3 regions of the Pseudomonas sp. PK-RTE-24 genome follow, and region 3 is predicted to be linked to each of the others. Evidence: riboswitches for the same ligand, from Rfam matches in the RefSeq annotation. Region 3 holds a riboswitch; each other region holds the start of a gene.

Region 1 (4,225 bases), 1.5 Mb from region 3:
CCTTCTGCACATTGACGATGTAATCGTTGCACAGTCGATCCAGCTCATCGGTGGTCACGCCAGCCTTCACATGCGGCACCAGCATTGCCAGCACTTCAGCGGCGAGTTTGCCGGCGGCGCGGGATTTTTCGATGTCGGCCGGGGTGTTGATCTTGATCTGGTTTCTCATGCGCTGACGGCTTCCTGAGTCAGTTGTTGCAGATCCAGCCCACCATTCTGTTCGGCGCGGATCAGCAGGCGGCAAATGGCGCTGTGGTCGAGATTGGGATGCAGCTCGGCGAGCATGCCGATGCGCATCCAGTGCTCAGCCTGCGCGTTGATCGAGCGGCTGAGGGCGTTGCTGGAGATACGCAGGTTCTCGTGCATGTCCTCTGAGATTTTTACGATGCCCATATATGAATCCGATACGATGTGTATATGGAACGTATATTAGCCAAGCTTACCCTCGGATTGCAAACGCTCCGCCACGCAAACACGCACCCGTGTAGGAGCTGCCGAAGGCTGCGATCTTTTGATCTTGCCCGTTAAAGACCAGATCAAAAGATCGCAGCCTTCGGCAGCTCCTACCAAAGCAGATTCGGCTCCCCATCAGCGGCCTGATCGACTACCATGCCCGCGCCGGTTTCCACACGGAATTAATAGGGAATCCGAGGTGCTCCACGCATCAATCGGAACTGCCCCCGCAACTGTAGGTGCCGAGCCTGCTCCTCGACTGCCACTGGGTGAATCCCGGGAAGGCCGGAGCGTGGCAATGACGCATCAGTCAGGAGACCTGCCGGCACAGTGACTGACCAACCGGCGGGGTGTCCGGGAAGGACATCGTGCCGTGCGCATTTTCCCCGTGCCGGCCTTGCGCAGTTTCCACGACCGCGCCCGAGGTGTATTTCCAACCGTACCCGCCCGCTCCCGTACGGTTCCCTTGGAGACTGCCCCATGCTGCTGCCCCGCGTTGCCACCCTGCTCACCGCTCTGAGCCTTTGCGCCCTGGCGCAAGCGGCGCCGACTGCGTATCCGCTGACCGTCGAAAACTGTGGCAGCAGCCTGACCTTTCAGCACGCGCCTGCGCGCACGGTGACCATCGGCCAGGCCGGCACGGAAATGCTCTATGCCTTGGGTCTGGGCGACAAAGTCGTTGGCACTTCGCTGTGGTTCAACGACGTGCTGGGCACATACAAAGCGCAGAACGACAGGATCGAGCGCCTTGCCGACAACGAGCCGAGTTTCGAAGCGGTGATCGCCAAACGCCCGGAGCTGGTTGCCGTCGAGCTGGAATGGATGGTCGGCCCGCAAGGCGCGGTCGGCACCCGCGAGCAGTTTCATGAACTGAAGATTCCTACCTATCTGCTGCCCTCCGATTGCGAAGCCAAGGACAACCTCGTCGGTTCGGACGGCACGCGGCTGGCGCCGTTTCGCATCGACAGCATCTACAAAAGCGTGAGCCAACTGGCGGCGATTTTCGATGTGCAGGCGCGTGGCGAGCAGCTCAATGAGCAGCTCAAAGCCAGCCTCGCGCAGTCGATCGCCACCGCGAAAAAGCAGCAGCGCAAAGACGTCAGCGCTCTGGTGTGGTTCTCCAGCGCCGAGATGGACATCGAGCCGTTCGTGGCCGGGCACAAAGGCGTTCCCGATTTCATGCTCAGCACCCTCGGCGTGCGCAACGTCGTCGAGTCCGATGAAGAATGGCCAACCGTCGGCTGGGAAACCATCGCCAAGGCCAACCCGACGTTTCTGGTGATCGCGCGCATGGATCGTCGGCGTTTCCCGGCGGACGATTATCAAAAGAAACTCGCCTTCCTGCGCAGTGATCCGGTGACGCGCAACATGGACGCGGTCAAGCACAACCGCATCATCATCCTTGACGCCATGGCCATGCAGGCCAGCCTGCGCACCTTCGATGGCCTCGCACAATTGGCCAGTGCCATCAACGGCTACGACCTGTCGCAATGAGCAGACGCCTGATCCGTTTGCTGCTGGTGCTGTTGACGCTGTCGGTCGCGCTGATTGGCGGCGTGGCCATTGGCGAGACTTCGATCGAGCCGAGCGTGGTGTTGCAGGTGCTGGCCAACAAGCTGTGGGGCGCCGGTTATGTGCTCGACCCGATCGACGAAGGCATTGTCTGGAACTATCGCCTGACCCGCGCGCTGGTCGCGGCGGCCTGCGGCGCCGGTTTGGCGACCTGTGGCGTAATCCTGCAGTCGCTGCTGCGCAATCCGTTGGCCGATCCGTATCTGCTGGGAATTTCTGCTGGCGCCTCGACTGGCGCGGTGATGGTCGCCCTGCTTGGCGTCGGCGCCGGGGCGATTTCACTGTCGGTCGGTGCTTTTGCCGGCGCGGTGACCGCTTTCGCACTGGTGATCCTGTTGGCGCGAGTCAGCGGCTCGGCCAGCGGCACCGGACAGATCATTCTGGCCGGGATTGCCGGCTCGCAGCTGTTCAACGCCCTCACCGCTTTTCTGATCACCCGCTCGGCCAGCTCGGAACAGGCGCGCGGGATCATGTTCTGGCTGCTCGGCAATCTCGGCGGCGTGCGCTGGCCGTCGGTGTGGCTGGCGGTGCCGGTAGCAGTGTTGGGGTTGGTTGTTTGTCTGTGGCATCGCCGGGCGCTGGATGCGTTCACCTTTGGTGCGGACTCGGCGGCGTCTCTCGGCATTCCAGTGCGACGTGTGCAAATTCTGTTGATTGGCTGCGCCGCGCTGGTGACGGCGGTGATGGTGTCGATTGTCGGCTCGATCGGCTTTGTCGGTCTGGTGATTCCCCATGCCGCGCGGTTGTTGCTCGGCACCAGCCATGCGCGTCTGCTGCCGGCCAGTGCGTTGGGCGGCGCAGTGTTTCTGATCGCCGCCGATGTGCTGTCACGCACCCTGATCAAGGGTCAGGTGATTCCTGTCGGCGTGATTACCGCGCTGGTCGGCGCGCCAGTGTTCGCGCTGATTCTGGTGGGCCGGAGATCGGCGCGATGAACACGGTTCTGAGTTGTGCGGGTGTGGGCTTCAAAGTGCGCGGTGCCGAATTGCTCAACGGTGTTAGCCTCGACGTTGAGCGCGGCGAGACCCTGGGCATTGTCGGGCCGAACGGGTCGGGGAAATCCACGTTGCTCAAATTGCTGGCCGGGCTGCGTGAACCGAGCGTGGGCCATGTGCAGCTCGACGGTCGGACGCTGCGCAAGATGTCGCGGCGCACTATCGCGCAGACGCTGGCGGTGGTTGAGCAACAGGCCGATACCGACGATGGCATTCGCGTGTTCGACGCGGTGGCGCTGGGGCGCACGCCGTGGTTGTCGGCGCTGCAACCGTGGTCGCCGGCCGATGACGCCATCGTCGAGCAAGCGCTGGTCGACGTCGACGCCGTGCACCTGCACAACCGCCTCTGGCGCAGCCTCTCCGGCGGTGAACGCCAACGCGTGCACATCGCCCGCGCACTGGCGCAACGCCCGCAGATCCTGCTGCTCGACGAGCCGGCCAACCATCTCGATATCCAGCATCAGTTGAGCATTCTGCAAGTGGTGCGAGCACTGCCGGTGACTACGCTGATCGCCTTGCACGACCTCAATCAGGCGCTCAAATGCGATCGCCTGGCAGTGCTGGAGCGCGGGCGTCTGGTAGCATTGGGCGAGCCGCTGCACGTGCTGACGCCGGAGCGGTTACAGACGACTTTCGGGGTCAGGGCGCACTATCTGACGGACCCGTTCGATGGTGCGCCGATATTGCGCTTCCTTGCCTGATGCATGTGTAGCTGACAGACCGCTTTCGCGAGCAGGCTCGCTCCCACAAAGGATTTGTGTGTTGCCGTGAATGACGGGGAGAACGCGAATTCTGTGGGAGCGAGCCTGCTCGCGAAGGCGTCAGGTCATCCAACATAGAGGTCGACTGACACACCGCTTTCGCGAGCAGGCTCGCTCCCACAGGGTTATGTATTCCAGGGCGGTAAAGGGTCAGGCCCACTCTTTGCGCAGTTGCCGCGCGGCGCCGACCATGTGCACCAGCGCCGCTTCGGTTTCTGGCCAGCCTCGGGTTTTCAACCCGCAATCCGGATTGACCCACAGCCGCTCAACCGGAATACGCTGCGCCGCCTTGCGCAGCAAGCCGACCATTTGCGTCACATCCGGAATCCGTGGCGAGTGAATGTCGTACACGCCGGGGCCGATGTCGTTCGGGTAGGCAAACGCTTCAAACGCTTCGAGCAGTTCCATGTCCGAACGCGAGGTTTCGATGGTGATGACATCGGC
Region 2 (4,225 bases), 860 kb from region 3:
TCTGATGTTTTTGTGTGTATATCCGTTGCTGCGGGTGTTGCTGATTACGGTTTCGCCCTTACGGCGAGGCACTTTTTCCAAACGCCGAAAAAGTACCCAAAAAGGCTTGCTCCTACGTTCGGCCCTCGCAGGCTCGGGTTCCTTCGCTCCGGGACTGATCCGGGCGCAGCGGCTCCGGTTTGCTTCGCTGCACCTACACTCGCTGTGTACGACTGCGTCGTACGGTCGCTGCGCTCCCACGCCCGGATCAATCCCTCCACTCAGCCTTCCGACGTCGCCGGTGGATCAAGATCAAGAGCACTCGAGCTAACGCTCATTGTTGAGTGGGGCGGCTTCGCCGCGGGCAGCTGCGCTGCTTTGCGTTTGCTTTGTAGGCGAGCCTGCTCGCGAAGGCGGCCTGACAGCCACCTGTTCTTGAGCTGGTGCGCGATCCAACTGTAGGAGCTGCCGAAGGCTGCGATCTTTTGATCTGGCTTCTGCTTTTGCTTCGGCTCTTGATCTTTTGCCCCTTCGGCAGGCTTCGTTACGGGATCGATCCGGGGGTGGGAGCGCAGCGACCGTACGACGCAGTCGTACACAGCGGAAGGAGGTGCAGCGAAGCAAACCGTAGCCGCTGCGCCCGGATCGGTCCCGTAACGAAGGTACCCCGAGCCCCAGCGAGCGGGCCGTACGCCGGGGCAAAGCCTTTTGGTTCCTTTTTGGCGTTTGAAAAAGGGACTCGCTGTAAGAGCGAAACCATAAGAAGCCGTTACCGCAGCAACGGATATACCCCCAGTTTCAGACTCACCGACCATTGACCCACGACGGACCCATGCGTAGCCTTGCGCTTTCGAGGTTCTTCGGCACTCGCCGAAGCTAAGAAGGGAACGCGGTCAAAGCCGCGGCTGCCCCCGCAACTGTGAACGGTGATGTTCGTTGCCACGCCACTGCCAGCTCAACCGATGAGCCAGCGGGAAGGCGCAATGGACGCCAGGCCCAACGCCTGAACGCCGTCAGCCAGGAGACCTGCCTCGTCACAGATTCTCACTACAACCGGGCGGGGTGATCCGGTGGCGAATGCTTCCGGCGTGCACGCGCGCTGCCGGTTCTCGTCCCGTATGCCCGCCGCTTGCCAAAGGGCATACCGATGAAAACACTGGCCAAACTCCCCGTCACCATCGTCACCGGTTTCCTCGGTTCGGGCAAAACCACGCTGCTGCGGCACATGCTCGACAACGCTCAGGGCCGGCGCATCGCGGTGATCGTCAACGAGTTTGGCGAGCTGGGCATCGACGGTGAAATCCTCAAGCAATGCACCATCGGCTGCACCGAAGAAGAGGCCAGCGGCCGCGTTTATGAGCTGACCAACGGCTGCCTGTGCTGCACGGTGCAGGAAGAATTCTTCCCGGTGATGCGCGAACTGGTCGCCCGTCGCGGCGATCTCGACCACATTCTTATTGAAACCTCGGGCCTGGCCCTGCCCAAGCCGTTGGTGCAAGCCTTCCAGTGGCCGGAAATTCGCAGTGCCTGCACCGTCGATGCAGTCATCACCGTGGTCGATAGCCCGGCGGTCGCCGCAGGCACATTCGCTGCGTTCCCGGATCAGGTCGATGCCCAGCGCAAACTCGATCCGAACCTTGATCACGAATCGCCACTGCATGAACTGTTCGCCGATCAACTGGCCAGCGCTGACCTGGTCATCCTCAACAAAGCCGACCAGACCAGCCCGGAAGATCTGGCTCGCGTACGCGCTGAAGTCGCCGAAGAGCTGCCGCCAGCGGTAAAAATCGTCGAAGCCAGCAATGGCCGCCTGCCGCTCGACGTGCTGATCGGTCTCGGTGCCGGCTCTGAAGAGCATATCGACAGCCGCCACAGCCACCACGATCACCACCATGACGGTGATGACGACGACCACGATCACGACGCCTTCGATTCGATCTCCATCGAATTGCCGCAAGCCGACGAAAGCCTGCTGCTCGACGCGCTGACGCAACTGGTGGTGCAGCACGGCATCCTGCGGGTCAAAGGCTTCGCGGCGATTCCGAACAAGCCGATGCGCCTGTTGATCCAGGGCGTGGGCACGCGTTTCGACAAGCATTTCGACCGCCAGTGGGGTGCCGACGAAGCGCGGGTGACGCGTCTGGTGCTGATCGGTCAGGAGCTTGATGCGGCACAACTCGAAGCGCAATTGCGCGCTGCGCTCAGCGTTTAAGCCATGCACCTGCTCAGGACCCAGCCCGGCGGATTCGTCTCGGACGACAACATTGCCGACCTCGGACAAACCCCCGCCGAGCTGGTGATCCTGTGCAGCGGCGATTCCAGCCTGGCGCTGCTCGCCGAGGCTGCGCAGCAACTGCCCGATGATTATCCGAGCCTGCGTCTGGCCAACCCGATGCAGGTCCAGAATCACGCCTCTGTCGATCTGTATGTCGACGAAGTGCTGCGCCACGCCAAGGTCATTCTGATCTCACTGCACGGCGGCATCGCCTATTGGCGCTACGGTGTCGCGCGGCTGGTCGAGTTGTCCGAACGCGGCGTGCAACTGATTCTGGTGCCCGGCGATGACCGCCCGGACCCCGAGCTCAGCGACTTGAGCACGGTCAGCGCCGACGTGCGCGATCGACTCTGGCAATTCCTGCGTCAGGGCGGCATGGGTAACGCGCTGGATTTCTTCCGTTGCCTGGGCAACCAATGGTTCGCCCGCGATTACCCGTGGAGCGAGCCGCAAACCCTGCCGCGCACGGCGATTTATCACCCACAGAAAAACAGCGCTGCCCTGAGCGACTGGCAAGCCGAATGGCTGCCCGGTCAACCGGTGGCGGCGCTGTTGTTTTATCGCTCGCATTTGCAGGCGGCGAACACGGCGTTCATCGATGTGTTCTGTCAGCGTTTGCAGGCAGCCGGACTCAATCCGCTGCCGATCGCGGTGGCCAGTCTGAAAGAACCCGGTTGCTTGTCGGTGGTCGAGGACTGGCTGGATGAAGTCGAGGCGGGGGTGATTCTCAACACCACCGGTTTTGCCCAATCGAGTCCCGAGGCGCCGCATCTGCGCCCGTTTCGCCGCAACATCCCGGTGATTCAAGCGATCTGCGCCCAGGACAACGAGCCTGGCTGGCGCGACAGCGAGCAGGGCCTCGGGCCGCGCGATCTGGCGATGCACATTGCTTTGCCCGAACTTGACGGACGCATCATCAGCCGCCCGATCAGCTTCAAGGATCTGGCCTGGCGCAGCGAGCGCAGCCAGTCCGATGTGGTCTGTTATCGCGCCCAACCTGAACGCATGGATTTCGTCGCCGAACTGGCGCGGCGCTGGATTGCTCTGGGGCGGGTGCCCAATGGCGAAAAACGCATCGCGCTGATCCTCGCCAACTACCCGACCCGCGACGGCCGCATCGGCAACGGTGTCGGCCTCGATACGCCAGCGGCGGCGCTGAACATCCTCCGCGCTTTGCGCGAAGAGGGTTATCCGGTCACGGCCGAGTTGCCCGATAGCGGCACCGAGCTGATCCAGCAATTGCTCGGCGGTGTCAGCAACGACCTCGACAGTCTTGACCTGCGCCCGTGCCAGCAAAGCCTGGCGATGGACGATTACCTGGCAATGTTCAACGCGTTGCCGGAGGCGAATCGCGCGGCGGTACTCGAGCGCTGGGGATCGCCACACAACGATCCGATGTGTCGCGACGGCCGGCTGATGATCGCCGGTCTGCGTTTCGGTCTGACCTTTGTCGGCATCCAGCCGGCCCGCGGTTATCAGGTCGATCCCAGCTCGGTGTATCACGACCCGGATCTGGTCCCGCCGCACGGCTATCTGGCCTTCTATTTCTGGTTGCGCAACACCTACGGCGCCCACGGCGTGATCCACGTCGGCAAGCACGGCAATCTCGAATGGCTGCCGGGCAAAGGTGTTGGGCTGTCGGAAAACTGCTGGCCCGACGCGCTGCTCGGGCCGTTGCCGAATATCTATCCGTTTATCGTCAACGATCCGGGCGAGGGTGCCCAGGCCAAACGGCGCACGCAAGCGGTGATCATCGACCACTTGATGCCACCGCTGACCCGCGCCGAAACCTATGGGCCGCTGCGCAATCTGGAGTTGCTGGCCGACGAATATTACGAGGCGCAACTGCTCGATCCGCGCCGTGCCCGCGAGTTGCAGCGCGACATTCTGCAATTGGTGCGGGACACGCAGATCGACCGCGAGCTGCAACTGGATGCAGCGCTGGACAGCGATGCCGATGCGGCGATCTGG
Region 3 (4,225 bases):
TGCGCGCGGATCGCCGCCAGCATTGAGGCGTTTTGCGCCAGCGCGACGTGATGCAACTCTGGATAGCCGCCCGGCAGATACAGGCTGTCCGCCTCGGGCAATTGCGTGTCGCGGATCGGCGAGAAGAAGCGCAATTCGGCGCCCATCGCCCGCAGCAGATCGAGACTGGCGCCATAGGTGAAGGCAAAGGCTTCATCGCGGGCAACGGCGATGCGCACACCTTTTAATAGAGGCTCGGCGGCGATGACGTCAGGCCCGGCGAATTCAACGGCCGGTGGCAGCGCGACCTCGCAACTGCTGGCCAGCGCATCGGCGGCCGCGTCGAGGCGCAGATCCAGATCATTCAATTCGCTGGCCTGAACCAGGCCGAGGTGGCGGCTCGGCAATTCGATACCGGTTTCGCGGGACAGCGCACCGTACCAGCGCAGACCTTCGGTGAGGCTGCCTTCGAGTAATTGCGCATGGCGCAAGGTGCCGACGCGGTTGGCCAGCACGCCAGCGAACGGCAAGTCCGGCTGATACTTGGCCAGGCCCAGCGCCAAGGCGCCAAAGGTCTGCGCCATGGCGGTGCCGTCGATCACGCCGAGCACCGGCACACCGAAGTGGCGTGCCAGATCAGCGCTGGATGGCGTGCCGTCGAACAGGCCCATCACGCCCTCGATCAGAATCAGGTCGGCTTCGGCGGCGGCTTCCCACAACAGCCGGCGACTTTCCTGCTCGCCGACCATCCACATGTCCAGTTGATACACCGGCGCACCGCTGGCGCGCTCGAGGATCATCGGGTCGAGAAAATCCGGGCCGCATTTGAACACGCGCACCTTGCGCCCTTGGTTGCGATGCAAACGGGCGAGTGCGGCGGTGACGGTGGTCTTGCCCTGACCGGAGGCCGGCGCGGCGATCAACACCGCCGGGCAGTGACGTGGTTGCTTCAAAGTTCGACGCCTTTCTGCGCTTTGATCCCGGCCTGGAAGGCGTGCTTGAGCATGCCCATTTCGGTGACCGTGTCGCCCATCTCGATCATTTCCGGCTTGGCGCCGCGACCGGTGACCACTACGTGCTGCATCGGTGGGCGCGCCTGCAAATCGCTGAGCACCTGATCGAGATCGAGGTAGCCGTGCTTGAGGGCGATGTTCAACTCATCGAGCACTACCAGACCGATCGAAGGGTCGCGCAATAATTCGCGGGAGACTTCCCAAGCGGCGGTCGCCGCGGCGATATCGCGCTGGCGATCCTGGGTTTCCCAGGTGAAGCCTTCGCCCATGACGTGGAAACGCACCTGCTCGGGGAAGCGGCGGAAAAACAATTCTTCGCCAGTGCTGTTGCGGCCTTTGATGAACTGCACAACGCCGCACTGCATGCCGTGGCCCATCGCGCGGGCGAGCATGCCGAACGCCGAGCTGCTCTTGCCTTTGCCATTGCCGGTCAGCACCAGCACCAGGCCACATTCGTCGGGCGAGCTGGCGATGCGTTCGTCGATCACGGCCTTCTTGCGCTGCATGCGCGCCAGATGGCGTTCGTCACGCTCGGGGGAATCAGTCATGGGGGGAGCTCTCCGTTGAGGCTGGATAACGGCGGGCAGGCACAAGAATAGACGGCAAAAAGCCTGGCATCGCCCACCGTGATGCCGCTGAGATGGATCAGGCCGGTCTCCGGGCTCATGAGCGGCGTTTCGCCGGACTGCGCGCCTTCCCGCTTCTTTCGAGGCAGTGGCTCAAGGCGCAGTTTTCACTCATTTACCGTTGCGGGGGCAGCGCCGGGATCGTCGTGGCTTCGCTTGAAGACCACCCTCACCGGCTTCCCTGTTTCACTCTGTCGACGCGGGGCCACAGAGCACCTGAAACAAGCGGCGAAGGTTAGAGGGTTGGAGGTGGAGCGTCAATTGAAGAGGCGCTTTGCGCGCGAATAACTGCCGCTGATCCATTGTGCAGCGGCAATCTTGTGCCAGACTGCGACAAGTGATATCAAAGAGCCATGCTTTTTTCGAAAGCCCACTACAACAATAAGGATGACGACGATGCAAGGCATGATCATCAGCAACCCGCGCCTGGAATTTCTGCGCCCGGTGCTGGAACGCTGGTTTGACTGTATCGATCGCTACAACACCGTACGCGGCGACAACGAAACGCCATATTGGCACGACGAGAAAGCCAATCTCGGCCTGCTCTCGGCAGCGGCGTGGATGGCTGAAATGGTCACGCTGAACGACACGGCCACGCGCAAACAGAACGAAGAAGGCGAACGCAATGCTCGCGCCGACCTGCTGATTGCCGGCGCCGAAGACCGCGCGTTCATTCAGGCCACGCAACGCTGGCCACGGGTCAACAACCTCAACCTGACCCAGGCACTGCTCGACGTCACCGCCGATGCCAAGCGCATCAGTTACGCCAGCGATCTCAAGCTCGGCTGCCTCTTTGTTGCTCCGCAAAAACCTCAGCACAGCGCCAGCCCCGAAGAATTGCAGGACATGGTAGACGACCTGCAAAAGGAACACACCTGCGCCGTGGCCTGGTATTTCCCCTACGCCTATCGCAAATTGCACAGCGACGCGGGCAACTATCATCCGGGCATCGCCATGCTGTTCAAGGAAGCCCGCGGTTGAGCAGTTGAACCATCGGGCCTGCGCCCTCCTCTATGTTTAGGAATGCATTCATAGGGAAGATCAGCAATGCGCAAGGCCCAACTCGCTCTTATCATCGCCGTCGCTGGCGGGCTCGCCGCCTGCGGTGAAACCTCCAGCCTGCAAGTCTCCGACGGCACCGGCCCGTCACCGAAACTGCCCGAACCGAACAAGACGCTGATCCCGACAGTCAACATCGCCCCGGCGGTGGGCTGGCCGGACGGCGCGAAACCGATCGCAGCGGCCGGCACCCAGGTCGCCGCGTTTGCCGAAGGCCTCGATCACCCGCGCTGGCTCTACGTGCTGCCCAACGGCGATGTGCTGGTGGCGGAGACCAATGCGCCGCCCAAGCCCGATGACAGCAAAGGCATTCGTGGCTGGGTGATGAAGAAAGTCATGGGCAAGGCCGGTGCCGGCGTGCCCAGCCCGAACCGCATCACCCTGTTGCGCGATGCCGACCACGATGGCGTCGCAGAAACCCGCACGGTGTTCCTGCAGAACCTCAACTCGCCGTTTGGCATGACGCTCGTCGGCAATGATTTGTATGTGGCCGACACCGACCGCCTGCTGCGTTTCAACTACGAGCCGGGCGCCACCGAGATCAAGACCCAACCGATCAAAGTCGTCGACTTGCCCGGCGGTACACTGAATCACCACTGGACCAAGAACGTCATCGCCAGCAAGGACGGCAACAAGCTCTACGTCACCGTCGGCTCGAACAGTAACGTCGGCGAAAACGGTCTGGATCAGGAAGAAGGCCGCGCGGCGATCTGGGAAGTGGATCGTGCGACCGGCAATCACCGGATCTTCGCCTCGGGTATCCGCAACCCCAACGGCCTGGCTTGGGAACCCACCAGCGGCGCCTTGTGGACAGCGGTCAACGAGCGTGACGAAATCGGCAGCGATCTGGTGCCGGACTACATCACCTCGGTCAAGGACGGCGGCTTCTATGGCTGGCCGTTCAGCTACTACGGGCAACACGTCGATGTGCGGGTCAAACCGCAGAATCCTGATCTGGTGGCCAAGGCCATCGCTCCGGATTACGCGGTCGGTCCGCACACCGCTTCGCTGGGCCTGACCTTCGCAGAGGGCAACCGGTTGCCGGCGCAATTCAAGGAAGGCGCATTCATTGGCCAACACGGCTCGTGGAACCGCAAACCGCACAGTGGCTACAAGGTGATTTTCGTGCCGTTTACTGGCGGCAAGCCGACCGGGCAGCCGGTGGATGTGCTGACCGGCTTCCTCGACAAGGACGAGAATGCGCTGGGCCGCCCGGTAGGCGTGGTGATCGATCAGCAAGGTAGCTTGCTGGTGGCGGATGATGTCGGGAACAAAATTTGGCGCGTTTCGGCCAGCAATTAAGCTAAGCGCGAAGCAAAAAATGTGGGAGCGAGCCTGCTCGCGAAAGCGGTTTATCAGTCAAATCATTGTCAACTGACACTCCGCCTTCGCGAGCAGGCTCGCTCCCACATTTAGTTATGCATACGCACTAGGGGTTACGCGCCAACTGCCCCGGCTGCAACACCCGCTTGGCGCTCAGATACGCCTTCTGCCAATACGCCTTCGACAGGCTATCGAGCTTGACCGTGCCGCCCGTGGCCGGCGCAT

The links. Region 3 has a riboswitch for cobalamin ahead of cobO (cob(I)yrinic acid a,c-diamide adenosyltransferase). Riboswitches for the same ligand answer to the same signal wherever they lie in the genome.
Region 1: linked by a shared signal. The riboswitch ahead of ACV8MC_RS18390 (ABC transporter substrate-binding protein) and the one ahead of cobO (cob(I)yrinic acid a,c-diamide adenosyltransferase) in region 3 are both predicted to bind cobalamin.
Region 2: linked by a shared signal. The riboswitch ahead of cobW (cobalamin biosynthesis protein CobW) and the one ahead of cobO (cob(I)yrinic acid a,c-diamide adenosyltransferase) in region 3 are both predicted to bind cobalamin.

What each region holds. Positions count from the first base shown of each region.
Region 1 is NZ_CM133224.1:4,059,089-4,063,313, reverse strand. Features, by position in the region: gene map (type I methionyl aminopeptidase) at 1-169, opposite strand, end outside; gene ACV8MC_RS18395 (ParD-like family protein) at 166-393, opposite strand; cobalamin riboswitch at 603-794, shown strand; gene ACV8MC_RS18390 (ABC transporter substrate-binding protein) at 934-1,947, shown strand; gene ACV8MC_RS18385 (FecCD family ABC transporter permease) at 1,944-2,960, shown strand; gene ACV8MC_RS18380 (ABC transporter ATP-binding protein) at 2,957-3,721, shown strand; gene metE (5-methyltetrahydropteroyltriglutamate--homocysteine S-methyltransferase) at 3,932-4,225, opposite strand, start outside.
Region 2 is NZ_CM133224.1:4,729,711-4,733,935, reverse strand. Features, by position in the region: cobalamin riboswitch at 816-1,027, shown strand; gene cobW (cobalamin biosynthesis protein CobW) at 1,127-2,191, shown strand; gene cobN (cobaltochelatase subunit CobN) at 2,195-4,225, shown strand, end outside.
Region 3 is NZ_CM133224.1:5,589,942-5,594,166, forward strand. Features, by position in the region: gene ACV8MC_RS25095 (cobyrinate a,c-diamide synthase) at 1-932, opposite strand, end outside; gene cobO (cob(I)yrinic acid a,c-diamide adenosyltransferase) at 929-1,540, opposite strand; cobalamin riboswitch at 1,624-1,853, opposite strand; gene ACV8MC_RS25105 (hypothetical protein) at 2,015-2,599, shown strand; gene ACV8MC_RS25110 (PQQ-dependent sugar dehydrogenase) at 2,666-3,979, shown strand; gene ACV8MC_RS25115 (C40 family peptidase) at 4,107-4,225, opposite strand, start outside.